DNA from 3 places in the Geobacillus sp. 47C-IIb genome. Region 2 is predicted to be linked to each of the others. Evidence: riboswitches for the same ligand, from Rfam matches in the RefSeq annotation. Region 2 holds a riboswitch; each other region holds the start of a gene.
The links. Region 2 has a riboswitch for S-adenosylmethionine ahead of metK (methionine adenosyltransferase). Riboswitches for the same ligand answer to the same signal wherever they lie in the genome.
Positions count from the first base shown of each region.

Region 1: linked by a shared signal. The riboswitch ahead of IC804_RS16630 (hypothetical protein) and the one ahead of metK (methionine adenosyltransferase) in region 2 are both predicted to bind S-adenosylmethionine.
Region 3: linked by a shared signal. The riboswitch ahead of IC804_RS07195 (methionine ABC transporter ATP-binding protein) and the one ahead of metK (methionine adenosyltransferase) in region 2 are both predicted to bind S-adenosylmethionine.

Region 1 is NZ_CP061473.1:3,285,489-3,290,359, forward strand. Features, by position in the region: gene IC804_RS16620 (MIP/aquaporin family protein) at 1-263, shown strand, start outside; gene glpK (glycerol kinase GlpK) at 330-1,823, shown strand; SAM riboswitch class I at 2,178-2,282, shown strand; gene IC804_RS16630 (hypothetical protein) at 2,355-2,690, shown strand; gene IC804_RS16635 (PaaI family thioesterase) at 3,336-3,818, shown strand; gene IC804_RS16640 (PaaI family thioesterase) at 4,002-4,418, opposite strand; gene hutG (formimidoylglutamase) at 4,562-4,871, shown strand, end outside.
Region 2 is NZ_CP061473.1:1,207,975-1,212,845, forward strand. Features, by position in the region: gene IC804_RS06060 (tetraprenyl-beta-curcumene synthase family protein) at 1-118, opposite strand, end outside; gene IC804_RS06065 (gamma carbonic anhydrase) at 291-812, shown strand; gene metK (methionine adenosyltransferase) at 935-2,149, opposite strand; SAM riboswitch class I at 2,268-2,383, opposite strand; gene pckA (phosphoenolpyruvate carboxykinase (ATP)) at 2,570-4,156, shown strand; gene IC804_RS06080 (DUF2584 domain-containing protein) at 4,355-4,597, opposite strand; gene IC804_RS06085 (alpha/beta hydrolase family protein) at 4,746-4,871, opposite strand, start outside.
Region 3 is NZ_CP061473.1:1,393,522-1,398,392, forward strand. Features, by position in the region: gene IC804_RS07175 (carboxymuconolactone decarboxylase family protein) at 1-307, opposite strand, end outside; gene IC804_RS07180 (hypothetical protein) at 420-707, shown strand; gene IC804_RS07185 (MetQ/NlpA family ABC transporter substrate-binding protein) at 933-1,784, opposite strand; gene IC804_RS07190 (methionine ABC transporter permease) at 1,800-2,468, opposite strand; gene IC804_RS07195 (methionine ABC transporter ATP-binding protein) at 2,458-3,486, opposite strand; SAM riboswitch class I at 3,579-3,688, opposite strand; gene IC804_RS07200 (hypothetical protein) at 3,764-4,111, opposite strand; gene IC804_RS07205 (thioredoxin family protein) at 4,265-4,525, opposite strand; gene IC804_RS07210 (ribonuclease M5) at 4,576-4,871, opposite strand, start outside.

The sequences.
Region 1 (4,871 bases), 1.6 Mb from region 2:
GTGATTTCGGACCGCGCCTCGCCCACTTTTTGTTGCCGATCCCGGGAAAAGGACCATCAAATTGGTCGTACGCGTGGGTGCCGATTGTCGGGCCGCTGCTTGGCGGTGCGCTTGGCAGTCTAGTATATAAAGCGTTGTTTTTAGGAAAGACAAGTGCGGCGCTATGGGGCGTGCTCATTGCCGCGGCGGCGGTGCTGGCTGGAGCTGGCATGATGAAAGGAAAAGGGGCGGGCTCGGCGGTAGCGGGTCGCCGTTCAGTTTGACAGGAGGCACGGTGTTTGCGGCGGTGTCATTGAGCTGAAAAAATCGAGTAGGAGAGGAGAATGTTCATGACAGATCAATATATTTTAGCGATTGACCAAGGCACAACAAGCTCGCGTGCCATTTTGTTCAACCGTGGTGGAGAAATTGTTCATATGGCGCAAAAAGAATTTACGCAATATTTCCCACAGCCCGGCTGGGTTGAGCATAATGCGAACGAAATTTGGGGCTCGGTGCTTGCGGTCATTGCCAGTGTCTTGTCTGAGGCGCAAGTGAAGCCGGAACAAGTGGCGGCGATCGGCATTACGAACCAGCGGGAAACGACCGTTGTCTGGGAAAAAGAGAGCGGCAATCCGATTTACAACGCCATCGTTTGGCAATCGCGGCAAACGGCTGATATTTGCGACGAGTTGAAAGCGAAAGGGTATGATCCGCTGTTTCGCGAAAAAACGGGGCTGCTCATTGACGCTTATTTTTCGGGAACGAAAGTGAAATGGATTTTAGATCATGTCGACGGAGCGCGTGAACGGGCGGAGCGCGGCGAGCTGCTGTTTGGCACGATCGACACGTGGCTTATTTGGAAGCTGTCCGGCGGCCGCGCTCATGTGACTGATTACTCGAATGCGTCGCGTACATTGATGTTTAACATTCATACGCTTGAATGGGACGATGAGTTGCTTGCAATTTTAAACGTGCCAAAGGCGATGCTCCCTGAGGTGCGGCCGTCCTCGGAAGTATATGCGAAAACCGTTCCGCATCATTTCTTCGGCGTGGAAGTGCCGATCGCTGGGGCGGCGGGTGACCAGCAGGCAGCCTTGTTCGGACAGGCGTGCTTTGCCGAAGGGATGGCGAAGAATACATACGGCACCGGCTGCTTTATGCTCATGAACACCGGAGAAAAAGCGGTGCAGTCAAAACACGGGCTGTTGACAACAATTGCTTGGGGCATCGATGGCAAAGTCGAATATGCGCTTGAAGGCAGCATCTTCGTCGCCGGTTCGGCCATTCAATGGCTGCGCGACGGCTTGCGGATGATCAAAACGGCGGCTGACAGCGAAACGTACGCCGAAAAAGTCGAGTCAACGGACGGGGTGTACGTTGTCCCGGCGTTCGTCGGTCTCGGCACGCCGTATTGGGACAGCGAGGTGCGTGGAGCGGTGTTTGGCCTCACACGTGGCACGACGAAAGAACATTTCATCCGTGCGACATTGGAATCGCTCGCCTACCAGACAAAGGACGTGCTCGCCGCTATGGAAGCGGATGCCGGCTTGCCGCTGACGACATTGCGCGTCGACGGAGGAGCGGTGAAAAACAACTTGCTCATGCAGTTTCAAAGCGATTTGCTCGCTGTGCCGGTCGAGCGGCCGATGATTAGCGAGACGACCGCGCTTGGAGCGGCGTACTTAGCTGGGCTGGCGGTCGGCTATTGGGGCAGTCGTGAAGATATTGCTGCCCAGTGGCAGCTTGAGCGCCGCTTTGAGCCGCAGATGACTGACGATAAGCGAACGGCACTCTATGAAGGCTGGAAAAAAGCAGTGCGGGCGGCGATGATGTTTAAATAACGGGAAGAAAACGGATACCCTTGGCTGAGGGTGTCCGTTTTTTGGTGGTTCAAAACAGGAGCAAAGCTGATGGTAGCGAAGGGCAGGGATGTCAGCGCACGCCCTGACAAGCCTTTACTTGTTCGCAACCCGTCTGGAAAAGAGAAAGACAACCGCTATCTTATTTTATAAAACTATGTGCTAAATATTCAACAACCATAAAAAAGCAACAGCTGGCAAAAACCAAAACAACCTATCATCTCGCTTGCGTTGCAACATCAAGCAGCCAGCGCCTCAAAGTAACTAAAATAGGCAGAAGAAACAAAAAGTTTGCACTTTTGTTTCCCCATGGTAATATAAGAGTAAATTGCATATGTCTTATCAAGAGTGGGCGAGAGAACGGGCTTGATGACCCCACAGCAACCTGCCGCTGGCAAGGTGCTAAAACCCGCAAAGCGAGTTCGCTTTGGATGATAAGAACGGTTCCACCCCTTTTCGCATCATTCCGAGGCGAAAGGGGTTTTTTGATGGATGGGAGGTGAGGAAGAAACAATGGCGGAACGATTTTCGATCCGCGCTTGCATGGCGGCACATTTGCCGGCTGCGGCGTTTGCGGTTCACGTTATGCGTTGCGTGCGGGCGGAACTCATTCAGTTTGATTCACAGGCGGTCGTGCATGTCGACCGTGAGGACGGGTATGTCCATTTGTATGGGGAAGCACAAGGAACGATATTTTCTATCCTGCTAACGAACGCTGAGGTGGATGAATGGAAAGCGGAAGGTCCGTATGCCCTTGACCGCTATATATGGATGGAGCTAGGAAAAAAAGAAATTTTGCCTACGCGAATGACACCGTATTTGCGAGCAGTGTTTTCCATTGAGTCCTAAAAAGGAAGAACAACGAATGACCGCAAAAAAATGGGCATATGCCATCATCCAAGTATCGCAGCACCAAAAGCATGTTATCAAAACGCCGTCGGTTTCGAACGGTTAAGCGGGATCATACATACAAACGAGACGCCGAAATGAACGTTTTTACAACTTGACGAGTCGGTTATCGGCGAGCTGATTGAAAGGATACAACACGAATTTGCCCGCTGAAGGGAAATGACATCACTTCGCATAAGGCAAGGCATTGAGCAAAAGAAAGAGAGGCTCGTGTCGGTTGGCGGTTCCATTTGTCCGAGGAAGAGATGACGAGCCGAAAGAAAGCAAGAAGCCTCATCGTCTGGGCCACCTGTTACCATCGATCTTTGGGCGTTAGGTCATGGCTAACGCCCCTTCCGTTTTCTTGCCTCGACCGCATGCCGATCGATGGCATGAGTTTATCAGCTTTGTTTGATACAGGGGGGAGTTGGGGCTGAATCAGGAACGATTCCCGGTGAGGGGTCAACTCCTTGTTTGCAACGCGCGTTCGGGTTATTAAACGAAGGGCGGTGTGGACGGAAAGGGACGTTGATGTAAAAAGAGCTCTTTGGGGGTCGTGGTCTTTTCGATCCGATGATATACTAGAAAAAGAGGGGAGGAGATTTAGTGGAAGAAACGATCGTTCACGCCATTCAAGATGACTATCCGGATGAATTTGCTTGGTGCTATGGCTGTGGCCGACTGAATGAACATGGCCACCATTTCCGCACTGGATGGCAGGGAGACAAGACGGTAACCGTATACACTCCGCGCCCAGAACATACGGCCATCCCTGGATTTGTGTACGGTGGACTGATCGCCTCGCTGATCGACTGCCACGGCACCGGCTCAGCAGCGCTTGCGTTGCACCGGAAAAATGGCCATGAGCCGGGCAGTGGGGAAGCGCCGCCGCGCTTTGTCACCGCTTCACTGCATGTCGATTTTCTCAAACCGACGCCGCACGGTGTGCCGCTTGTGGCCATCGGCACGGTGACGGAAATTCATCCGAAAAAATGGCAAGTCGACGCCGAAGTGTTTGCGAACGGCGAATTGTGTGCCCGCGGACAAGTCGTAGCTGTCGTCATGCCAAAAACATTTGTCCGTCCTTAACAGACAGCGAAAAGCGCCGGAGAGCCGCTGTTTTTTGACAGCGCTTTCTTCGGCGCTTTGCAGCTGGAGTTCGACTAAGGACGGCAATGTTGCTTTCGCGTTTAGTTTCTCTATTGGAGAAATCACGTTGTTGTATATTATCAACCTTCTAGCGTCCAAGAACGTTTAGTAGACATTGTTCTTTCATCGTTTGTCCATAATCAGCACCGATGACGTAGCGCTTGCTACCTCTTTGCCGTTTTGCCGTACGGTGGCGGTCACATAGGCGATAGTCCGGCCGAATTTTTCCACTTGTGCCTCGATTTCTGCTTCTCCGGCTTCCATCGGACGATGAAATGTCGTTTGCAAGTTGATTGACGCATGGAGTTGATCATCGCGAAGCAAGGTCGTCACCGCATAAGCCATCATAATGTCTGCCGCCGCTCCGACAAATCCGCCCATGATCACCCCATTGCCGTTAAGCAATGATTCGCTTACCGTCCATACACCTTTCGCATAGCCGTCCCGAGCTTCCGTCAAGTGAACGCCAAGTGTTACGTCGCATGGCGGCGGCGCGCTTTGACCAGTGATCACCTCGTGCAAGTTCGTCAATTGCTTCATCTCTAACACCCTTTCTGTTATGAATCATGGTGGTTGTATTCGCCAAACAGCGACGATTTCCTCTTTTCTCGTTGGGAGGAAGGAGAATGGAAAAGAGAAAGCGAAAAAGTCCAATCGAGGAAAACCGAAAGGAGGAAGAGTGGATGTACCAACCACCAGAGGCGAGCTGCTGGACGGGGCGGGTGGACAGTGTGAGCGATGAACGGGCGTTTCGTCTCCATCAGCGCATTCGCCTATTAGATTTATCGGGGCCATTAACGCCGTTGGAACAAGCAGCGGCTTTTATTGGATTTGTGTGCGACGAGGGAGTGCGCCGCAATCAAGGACGCCAAGGAGCGAAAGAGGCGCCAGCCGCCGTGAAAGCAGCGTTGGCGCGGTTGCCATGGCATCTTCCATCAGGAGCGTCGATCTACGATGCAGGCGATATCGTTTGTGCTGACGGACGTCTCGAAC
Region 2 (4,871 bases):
CCGGGTCAGGAATGCGCTCCGCCCGCTGCCGCCAATAGGAAAGCTCGCGATGGACAAGGGGAAACACGTCACGATATACCATTTTCATTAACGCAATGGGATGTGTCGGGATTTTCAATGGGCTCACCTCGGGCGCAAAAACAGTGCTTTTTTCATCTCCTAGTATTTCCATCTCTACAACTGTGGAAAACTGCTTTGGTCATCATCTATTTCATTCCGTTTACGAACGGCAGACAACTTTGTAAAATAAGAATGAGCTGACGATTTCGCAAAAGAAAGGAACGAAAGCGATGATTTATCCATACAAAGGAAAAACACCGCAAATTGCCCCGTCCGCCTTTATCGCCGATTATGTGACGATCACCGGCGATGTCACGATCGGCGAGGAGACGAGCATCTGGTTTAACACCGTCATTCGCGGTGACGTGGCGCCGACCATTATCGGCAACCGGGTCAATATTCAAGATAACTCAATTTTGCATCAAAGTCCAAACAATCCGCTCATCATTGAAGACGGCGTGACCGTGGGCCATCAAGTCATTTTGCACAGCGCCATCGTCCGGAAACACGCCCTCATCGGCATGGGCTCGATCATTCTTGACCGTGCGGAAATCGGCGAAGGAGCGTTTATCGGCGCCGGCAGCTTAGTGCCGCCCGGCAAAAAAATCCCGCCGAACGTGCTCGCCCTCGGCCGGCCGGCGAAAGTCGTCCGCGAGCTGACGGAAGACGATTTCCGCGAAATGGAACGCATCCGCCGCGAATATGTAGAAAAAGGACAATATTACAAGGCGCTCCAACAAAACAGAAGCTGACCTGCCATCTTTTCACAGCGGCTAAAAAGGACAGAACCAACAACAGCACGCTTCATTTCGATGTCTATATAAAAAGAAACGGAGGAAGACTCACCTTAGTGCAGTCCCCCTCCGTTTTTCATTTATTCGTTTTTCGCTAATGCCAGTGCTTGCTCTTTCAGCACCGCTGCTTTATCCGTGCGCTCCCAAGGCAAGTCGACATCCGTGCGCCCGAAATGGCCGTAAGCCGCTGTTTGTTTATAAATCGGACGACGCAGATCCAGCATTTTGATGATGCCAGCCGGGCGAAGATCGAAGTTGTTGCGGACAACTTCAATTAAAACGTCTTCCGACACTTTGCCGGTGCCAAACGTATCAATCGAAATCGATACCGGACGAGCGACACCGATGGCGTAAGCAAGCTGCACTTCGCACTTGTCGGCCAGTCCGGCCGCAACAATGTTTTTCGCAACATAGCGAGCCGCATATGCTGCCGAACGGTCAACTTTCGTCGGGTCTTTCCCCGAGAATGCACCGCCGCCATGGCGAGCGTAACCACCGTACGTGTCAACGATGATTTTCCGCCCTGTCAGTCCAGCGTCCCCTTGCGGACCACCGATGACGAAGCGGCCGGTCGGGTTGATGAAATATTTCGTGTTCTCATCCAACAACTCCGCCGGAACAATCGGCTTGATGACGTGTTCTTTCATATCGCGTTCGATTTGGTCGTGCTCAATTTCCGGATGATGCTGCGTTGAAATGACAATCGTATCCACGCGCACCGGTTTGCCGTTTTCATCATATTCGATCGTCACTTGCGTTTTGCCGTCTGGACGCAAGTATGGCAAAACATCCGTTTTGCGCACTTCGGCCAATCGACGCGAAAGACGATGGGCAAGCGAAATCGGGAGCGGCATAAGCTCTTCCGTTTCATTGCAGGCAAATCCAAACATGAGCCCTTGGTCGCCGGCACCGATCGCTTCAATTTCTTCGTCAGTCATCTGACCTTCGCGTGCCTCAAGTGCCTGGTCAACCCCCATCGCGATATCCGGCGACTGCTCGTCAATGGCCGTCAACACCGCGCACGTATCGGCGTCAAACCCGAACTTCGCGCGCGTATAGCCGATCTCGCGGACCGTATCGCGAACGATGCGCGGAATATCGACGTACGTCGAGGTCGTAATTTCCCCGCTAACAAGCACGAGACCTGTTGTGACGCTCGTTTCACAAGCAACACGGGCGTTCGGATCTTTTTCTAAAATGGCATCCAAAATGGCATCCGAAATTTGGTCACAAATTTTATCCGGATGCCCTTCTGTTACAGATTCTGAAGTGAACAAGCGGCGTTTGGCTGACATTCGGCTCATTTCCTCCTCTTGACATAATGTGGCGATACGGAACTCGTTTCCCTTCATATAAAAAAACCTTTCCTGTCACGGTGAGGAAAGGTCATTGCAATCATATTGCTTCCTTTCACTCTTATCGTTCAAGGACCACGCCTTGCCACAGGTTAGCACCTTTTCACATATTGTAAAATTGTGACGGTTGCTGGGTTTCATCGGGCCTGTCCCTCCACCGGCTCGGGATAAGAGTATCCGTTCAATGACTTATCTTATCGTAATGAAATAAGCAAAGTCAACCGCAGAAACAAATTTTTTATTATCTGAAAAATAGGCCAAACTAAGTTTAAAAAACCTACACAATTAGTATGGACTATTAATAAAAATGTGTTATACTATTTTCAAGAGGAATTCCAATAAAAAAGGCAGGTTGTGAACATGGGGATCGCAAAAATGACCAATAAGCTTTCTTTGCTGCTGCAAAAACCGTACGTACATCACCAGTTGTCCGTTGCTGAGCTCGTCGAAAAAGTGCTGCACCGAAACGAAGGGCGGCTGACGCACACTGGCGCTGTCGCCGTCACGACCGGTAAATATACCGGACGGTCACCGAAAGACAAATACATCGTTGAAGAACCGTCGACGAAACAGAACATCGATTGGGGAACGGTCAACCAACCAATGGCACCGGAGACATTTCAAAAATTATATGATAAAGTGCTCGATTATTTAATGAAAAAAGATGAACTGTTCGTCTTTAAAGGCTTCGCCGGCGCTGACCCGAAAGCGCGGCTGCCGATTCAAGTGGTGAACGAATTCGCTTGGCACAACTTGTTTGTCCATCAGCTGTTCATCCGTCCAAGCGCGGAAGAACTCGCCGACCATGAACCGCAATTCACCGTCATTTGCGCGCCGAACTTTAAAGCAGACCCGGCCGTTGACGGGACGCGTTCGGAAGCGTTTATCATCATCTCGTTCGAACAGCGCACCGTCTTGATCGGTGGAACGGAATATGCGGGCGAAATGAAAAAATCGATCTTCTCGGTCATGAACTATTTGCTGCCGGAACAAGGCATCTTGCCGATGCACTGCTCGGCCAACGTCGGTCAGGAAGGCGACGTCGCCCTCTTCTTCGGCCTGTCGGGAACCGGGAAAACAACGCTCTCGACCGACCCGAAACGCCGCTTGATCGGCGATGACGAACACGGCTGGTCGAGCCGCGGCATTTTCAACATCGAAGGCGGCTGCTATGCGAAATGCATCAACTTATCGCGCGAGAAAGAGCCGCAAATTTTTGATGCCATCGGCTTTGGCGCCGTGCTTGAAAACGTCATTCTCCATGATGCGACACGGGTTCCGGATTACGATGACGGGACATTGACGGAAAACACGCGCGCGGCCTATCCGCTTCAGGCGATCAAAAACATCGTTGACCCAAGCGTTGCCGGCCATCCGTCGACCATCGTGTTCTTGACGGCCGATGCGTTTGGCGTCTTGCCGCCGATCAGCAAGCTGACGCGCGAACAGGCGATGTACCATTTCTTAAGCGGCTACACAAGCAAACTCGCCGGCACCGAACGCGGCGTCACTGAACCGGAAGCGACGTTCTCGACATGCTTTGGCGCGCCGTTTTTGCCGCGCCCGGCCGTCGAATACGCCGAAATGCTCGGGCAAAAAATCGCTGAGCATAACGTCCGTGTCTTTTTGGTCAACACTGGTTGGACAGGAGGACCATACGGCGTCGGTAGCCGAATGAAGCTCGCCTACACCCGCGCGATGGTACAAGCCGCCGTCGAAGGGGAGCTTGACAACGTCGAAACGGTCCAAGACCCGATTTTCGGTCTTGCCATCCCTGCCCACGTCCCGGGCGTGCCAGATGACGTCTTGCGTCCGCAAAACACATGGGCAGACAAACAAGCGTACGAACAAAAAGCGAAAGAACTGGCGGAAAAATTCCGCGCTAACTTCCAAAAATTCGCTCACATCGATCCGTCCATTGAAAAACTCGGTGGACCGCTCGTTTAACAAACACCCGGCCGGACAGGGAACATCCTGTCCGGCCGTTTTTTCTGTTCTTTCCTCTATTTCGGTCTCCGTGATTCTCTTTCTCTTTGACAAGCAGGGCCTTTTTTCCTCTTATCTATGGCAAGGCGCAAACCGTCCTTCGGTTTGCGCCCCTGCCTGATGGACCAATTCCGCGCTCATTTGCCCGACGCTTCGTGTTCAATTGGTGGAATACAAGCTGACGAGCTCATACGTAACCGTTGTCTTGTTATCTTCCCATTCGAGCTTTCTTACGACCGCGATGCCGCTCGCTTCGCTTTGCAGCGTCCGGCGCACTTCAAGCGGCACGTCAAGCGGGTATAAGCGGTAGCCTTCTTTTTCGAGCACAAACAAATTGCCTTGAACGCGCTGTTCTTTTCCTTTTGTGACAATGAGCGTCTGCAGCTCCATCGGCATGCCCATCGTTTCCGACCTCCTTGCACCTGATCGATTCGTTTATAGCCCACGAAGCCGTCCTCCCAACGTCATCGTTTTCTGCCAATGGTGATGTTGGCAAGCTCCCGAGGCTTCTTATGAGCGGTTTCCTCAACATCCTTCCCATCCTATCGTATCATACCGTCGGTTGTTGTTTCATCCATTCCGTGAGCCGTTGCACCGTCTTTCGATTATCTTGCGGCGGGAAATAGTGATTGAACTCAGGGAAGTACCAAGCGGTGACCGGTCGGCCGAGCTGCTT
Region 3 (4,871 bases), 190 kb from region 2:
TCATTGCCGCACCGCCGCCAAACGCCGCCGCCACTGCGCACGCTTCCAAAATTTCTTGTTCCGATGCCCCTTCATCAAGACATCCTTTCGTATGGTAAATGGTGCAATATTCATCTTGGGTAGCTAGGCTGATGCCAAGGGCGATCAACTGCTTTTCTTTTTTCGTCAACGCTCCCTCGGCAAAACAAGCCTCGGTAAACGCATGAAACCGTTCAGCAATCGTCGGCATCTTTTTCGTAAACGTTCCGATTCCTTCCTTATAATGAAGAAGTGCAGCTTCGACGGATGTCTGTATTCCGTTGTTCATCTTCGGTTTCCTCCTTCTTTTTCCATATTGAACCGAGAAGATTCCATCCCGCCTCCTGAGCAGAAGCGGAGAAGCGTTTCATGCCTTTTTAGTATGCATGGAGGAAACGGAAATGAAACACCGAATCATACAGAAAGCGAATGGAAAAACACGCCGTTTCCGAAGCGCCAACATCGACGCCATCGCACCATCGCTTCGTTGGAAAGAGGGAAATCGCGTTCGCTCGGTCATCTTCGTTTTGACTGCTGCGTTCGCCCCGTTTTTGGCATGGATCGCCATCGGCAACATCGTCGGTGAACAAGGCGATGGCACATTCAGCTTGGCCGTGGTGATCACCTGGCAAAACTGCCTGATCATCGTCATGCTCGCTGCCGTGTTAGAGCGCTTGAACCGTCAGTGATTCAGGAGAATGTCTCAACAGCAAGACATCCTTTTTCATTGTCCGCTATAAGGGCGGGGGAAAAAGACGGTTCATTAGAGAGACCTTGTTCGATCGGTTCTCTTTTCTGATCAAGTACCGTCTGACACCCATGAATTTCTTCTTTCCCTCTGCCGTGTTCCACAAGGGCAGAACGTCGGCTTCGTTGTTCAAAAAAAAAAAACGGGAGCGAAACGCTCCCGTTGATTACTTGTTTTCCGCTGCCGGAATGACAGCGCCTTTGTATTGTTCGGTAATGAAGTCTTGAATTTCTTTCGATTGCAGCACTTCCACCAATGTTTTAATTTCTTTCCGGTTTTCATCGCCTTTGCGCACGGCCACAATGTTGACGTACGGGTTGTCTTTCGGCGATTCGACGGCGATTGGGTCTTTCGCCGGATCCAAGCCGGCATCAAGCGCATAGTTCGCGTTGATCAGCACGGCATCGCCTTCCCCGTTTTGATAAACTTGCGGCAGCAATCCAGCGTCTACATCGGCTTTAAACTTTAATTTTTTCGGGTTTTCCACGATGTCGTTAACCGTCGCTCTCGTTTTGTCGACGCCTTCTTTCAGCTTGATGAGCCCTTTTTCTTGGAGCATCGATAAAATGCGGCCATGGTCGGCAACCGAGTTGCTCATAATGATCGTCGCGCCATTTGGCAGTTCTTCGACGCTTTTATATTTTTTGGAGTACAAGCCGATCGGCTCGATATGGATGCCGCCAACGTTAACGAAATTGTAACCATGTTCTTCCATTTGTGCTTCTAAGTACGGGATATGTTGGAAATAGTTAGCGTCAATATCTTTGTCCGCCAATGCTTTGTTTGGCAAAATGTAGTCTTGGAACGTGATAATTTCCAAGTCTATGCCTTTTTCTTCCAACAGCGGTTTCGCTTGTTCCAAAATTTCCGCATGCGGCACGTTCGACGCACCGACTTTCAGTTTGACCAACTCGCCGCCTTTATCCCCGCCAGCAGCGTTTTCGTCCTTGTTGCCGCCGCACGCTGCTAAAGCGAACACCAAGACGGCAGCCAACAAAGCACCAAGCCATTTTTTCATTTCCTTCTGCCCCCTTTATCGTTTATCAATTTTCGAAGTGACAAAGTCACCGATAAACTGAATGACAAAAACGATGATGAGCACCAACACGGTCGCGACAAACGTCACATCGTTATGACTGCGCTGGAACCCTTCCAAATACGCCAAGTTCCCCAGCCCGCCGGCGCCAACAACGCCAGCCATCGCCGTGTAGCCGACAAGCGACACAGCGGTGACAGTAATCCCGGAGACAAGCGCCGGAAGCGATTCTGGCAACAGGACTTTCCAAATGATCGTCCATGTCGAGGCGCCCATGGCCTTCGCCGCTTCAATGACCCCCTTGTCAATTTCGCGGAGGGCGATTTCGACCATACGGGCATAAAACGGAGCTGCACCAATGATGAGTGCTGGCAGTGCCGCATTCGCCCCAAGCATTGTCCCAACAAGCCATTTAGTAAACGGGATGAGCAAAATAATTAAAATAATGAACGGAATGGAACGAAAAATATTGACGAACGCAGCAATGATCATATTGGCCAACCGGTTTTCCCATAGGTTTCCCTTCGCCGTTAAAAATAAAAGCAGCCCGAGAACAATCCCAATGACGAACGTCGCCGCGACCGCCATCCCGGTCATGTACAACGTCTCGACCGTCGCCGCCCACATCGTCTCCCATTGCACGTTCGGCAGGAGGTTAGCGAGCATCATGAATCACCTCCACCGCCACTTGCTGGCTGCGAATATAGTCAAGCACCCGGGCGATTTCGTCCGCCGCGCCGTCGATGTGCACAAACAGCACACCGTAGGCGCCTTGATGAGTTTGCGAAATTTTCCCTTGCAAAATGTTGATCTCAACCGTAAATTGCCGAACGACTTGCGTGATGAGCGGCTGGCCAGCTGCTTCGCCGACAAATGTCAACTGCGCGATCACCCCGTTCGGGTATTGGCCGAACAAATGGGAAACCGCCTCTTCCGTTTCCTCCGGTTCGATCAGTTGTTGAACGAACCGTTTCGTAATCGGCTGTTGCGGGTTGCGGAAGACGTGCAACACTTCGCCTTGCTCGACGATTTTGCCGCTTTCCATCACCGCCACGCGGTCACAAATTTTACGGATCACATGCATTTCGTGCGTAATCAGCACGATCGTCAGCCCGAGCCGCTTGTTAATATCGACAAGCAAGTCCAAAATCGCATCCGTCGTTTGTGGATCCAATGCCGATGTTGCTTCATCGCAAAGCAACACTTTCGGGTTGTTGGCAAGCGCCCGAGCAATGCCGACCCGCTGTTTTTGTCCGCCGCTTAACTGCGACGGATACGCGTCTTCCCGCCCGGCGAGCCCAACAAGCTGGATGAGCTCATCAACCCGCTTTTGCCGTTCCTCTTTCGGAACGCCGGCGATCTCGAGCGGAAACGCAATATTTTCCCGCACCGTACGCGACCAAAGCAAGTTGAAGTGCTGGAAAATCATCCCGATTTCTTGGCGCGCCTTGCGCAGCTCCCGTCCTTTAATGCGCGCCATATCGCGGCCGGCGACGACCACCTGGCCGCTCGTCGGCTTTTCCAGCCCGTTTAACAGCCGGATGAGCGAACTTTTCCCCGCGCCGCTGTAACCGATAATCCCGAAAATTTCCCCTTCGCGAATATCGAGCGACACATTGTCGACAGCTGTTACCGATCCATTCGCCGCATGATAAATTTTTGTCACTTGTTTAAGTTGAATCACCGTTTCACCTTCCTTCTTCCCAAGGCAACAGAGCGCAAAAAGAAAACCTTTCTGCCCGCAGAGAACAGAAAGGTATTTGTCTACCGTTCCGTCTCTTATCTCTCAAAGCAGGCCGCTTTGTGTGAATTGGCACCTTTTCAGCAGACTCGCTGACGGTTGCCGGGCTTCATTGGGCACATCCCTCCACCTCTCTTGATAAGAGCACAACCATTTGCCTATTCAATTGATTACGAGTGTGATTGTATCATTGTATGTCGAACGGTGTCAACAAAATTTTTTACCCAACATGACGATACGGCTTGGCCAAATGGAGGAGAGATTCAAGCAGCAACATGTGGCGAAAGCTTCCCGACACAGACACTTCTTGCAGCCGGACGAGCTGCTGCAGCTTCAGCTCGCCGCTCAGCAGCGATTCAAGCGCTTTCTTTGAACCGCGCACCGTTAACGTGTGGCGTTCGTCATTTCCTATCTCTGGGGCAGTCGGCTCCTTGCCGATCGCCAACAAAGCAACACCTTCTTCACTCTCAAACCGAACATACAACTGCTCATCCGGCAAAATCGGCAACAAATGACGCAACGTTTGCATCCGTTCCATAAACTGTCCCACTAACTGATGCATTTCCATTGACCATCCCCCCCATTTCCCTTTGTTCCCTTTATTTCCATACGGAGGGGGAGGAATCCTTTACAAAAATCTCGACAGTCATTGTGGCGAACCAACGCTATTTTTGTCATTTCCAAAGAAATATGTCAAATGGCGTCAAAAAAAGGCAGGTAGTCAGCGCGGCAACCGAGCTTGAATTTCCTCATACAAGTACGGAACGGAATGAAACGCATACCATTTGCCCACCATCGTTCCGTCCACAAAAAGAAGCAAGCAAGGAACGCTTTCAATTTTCCAAACGACTGCTTGCTCCGGGATATAATTCACGTCTGTTTCGTAAAACGGCAGCGCCGGAAACAACTCCTCCACCACCGTCAACATTCGTTTCGCCAGCTGGCACGTGCCGCACAGCGGGGTGTACAAATAAAGAGCCATAAGCGGCTGTTCAGTGATTGTCTGTTGTATCTCTGTTCGTTCAATCGGTTTCACTCGCCTCTTCCCTTCATTAACGAGTCGATGCGGACGTCAAAATGGGCGCGCAGCAACACTTGGGCTAAATGCCAACGCGGAGCAGCGGCCACTTCGCGGTACGTCCGGTCAATATAAATGTGTTCCGCTTCCGGAAACATCCGTCGAAATTGCCGGCGCAGCTTTTCTCCTGCTTCATCAGCGTCTGCCAGCACGTACACGTCCTGACCCTCAAGCTCGTCGGCCAGCTCCTCAAGGCGCGAATCACTGATCGTGCCGTTCGTACAAATAATGACGACCGGTTCGTTCAGCA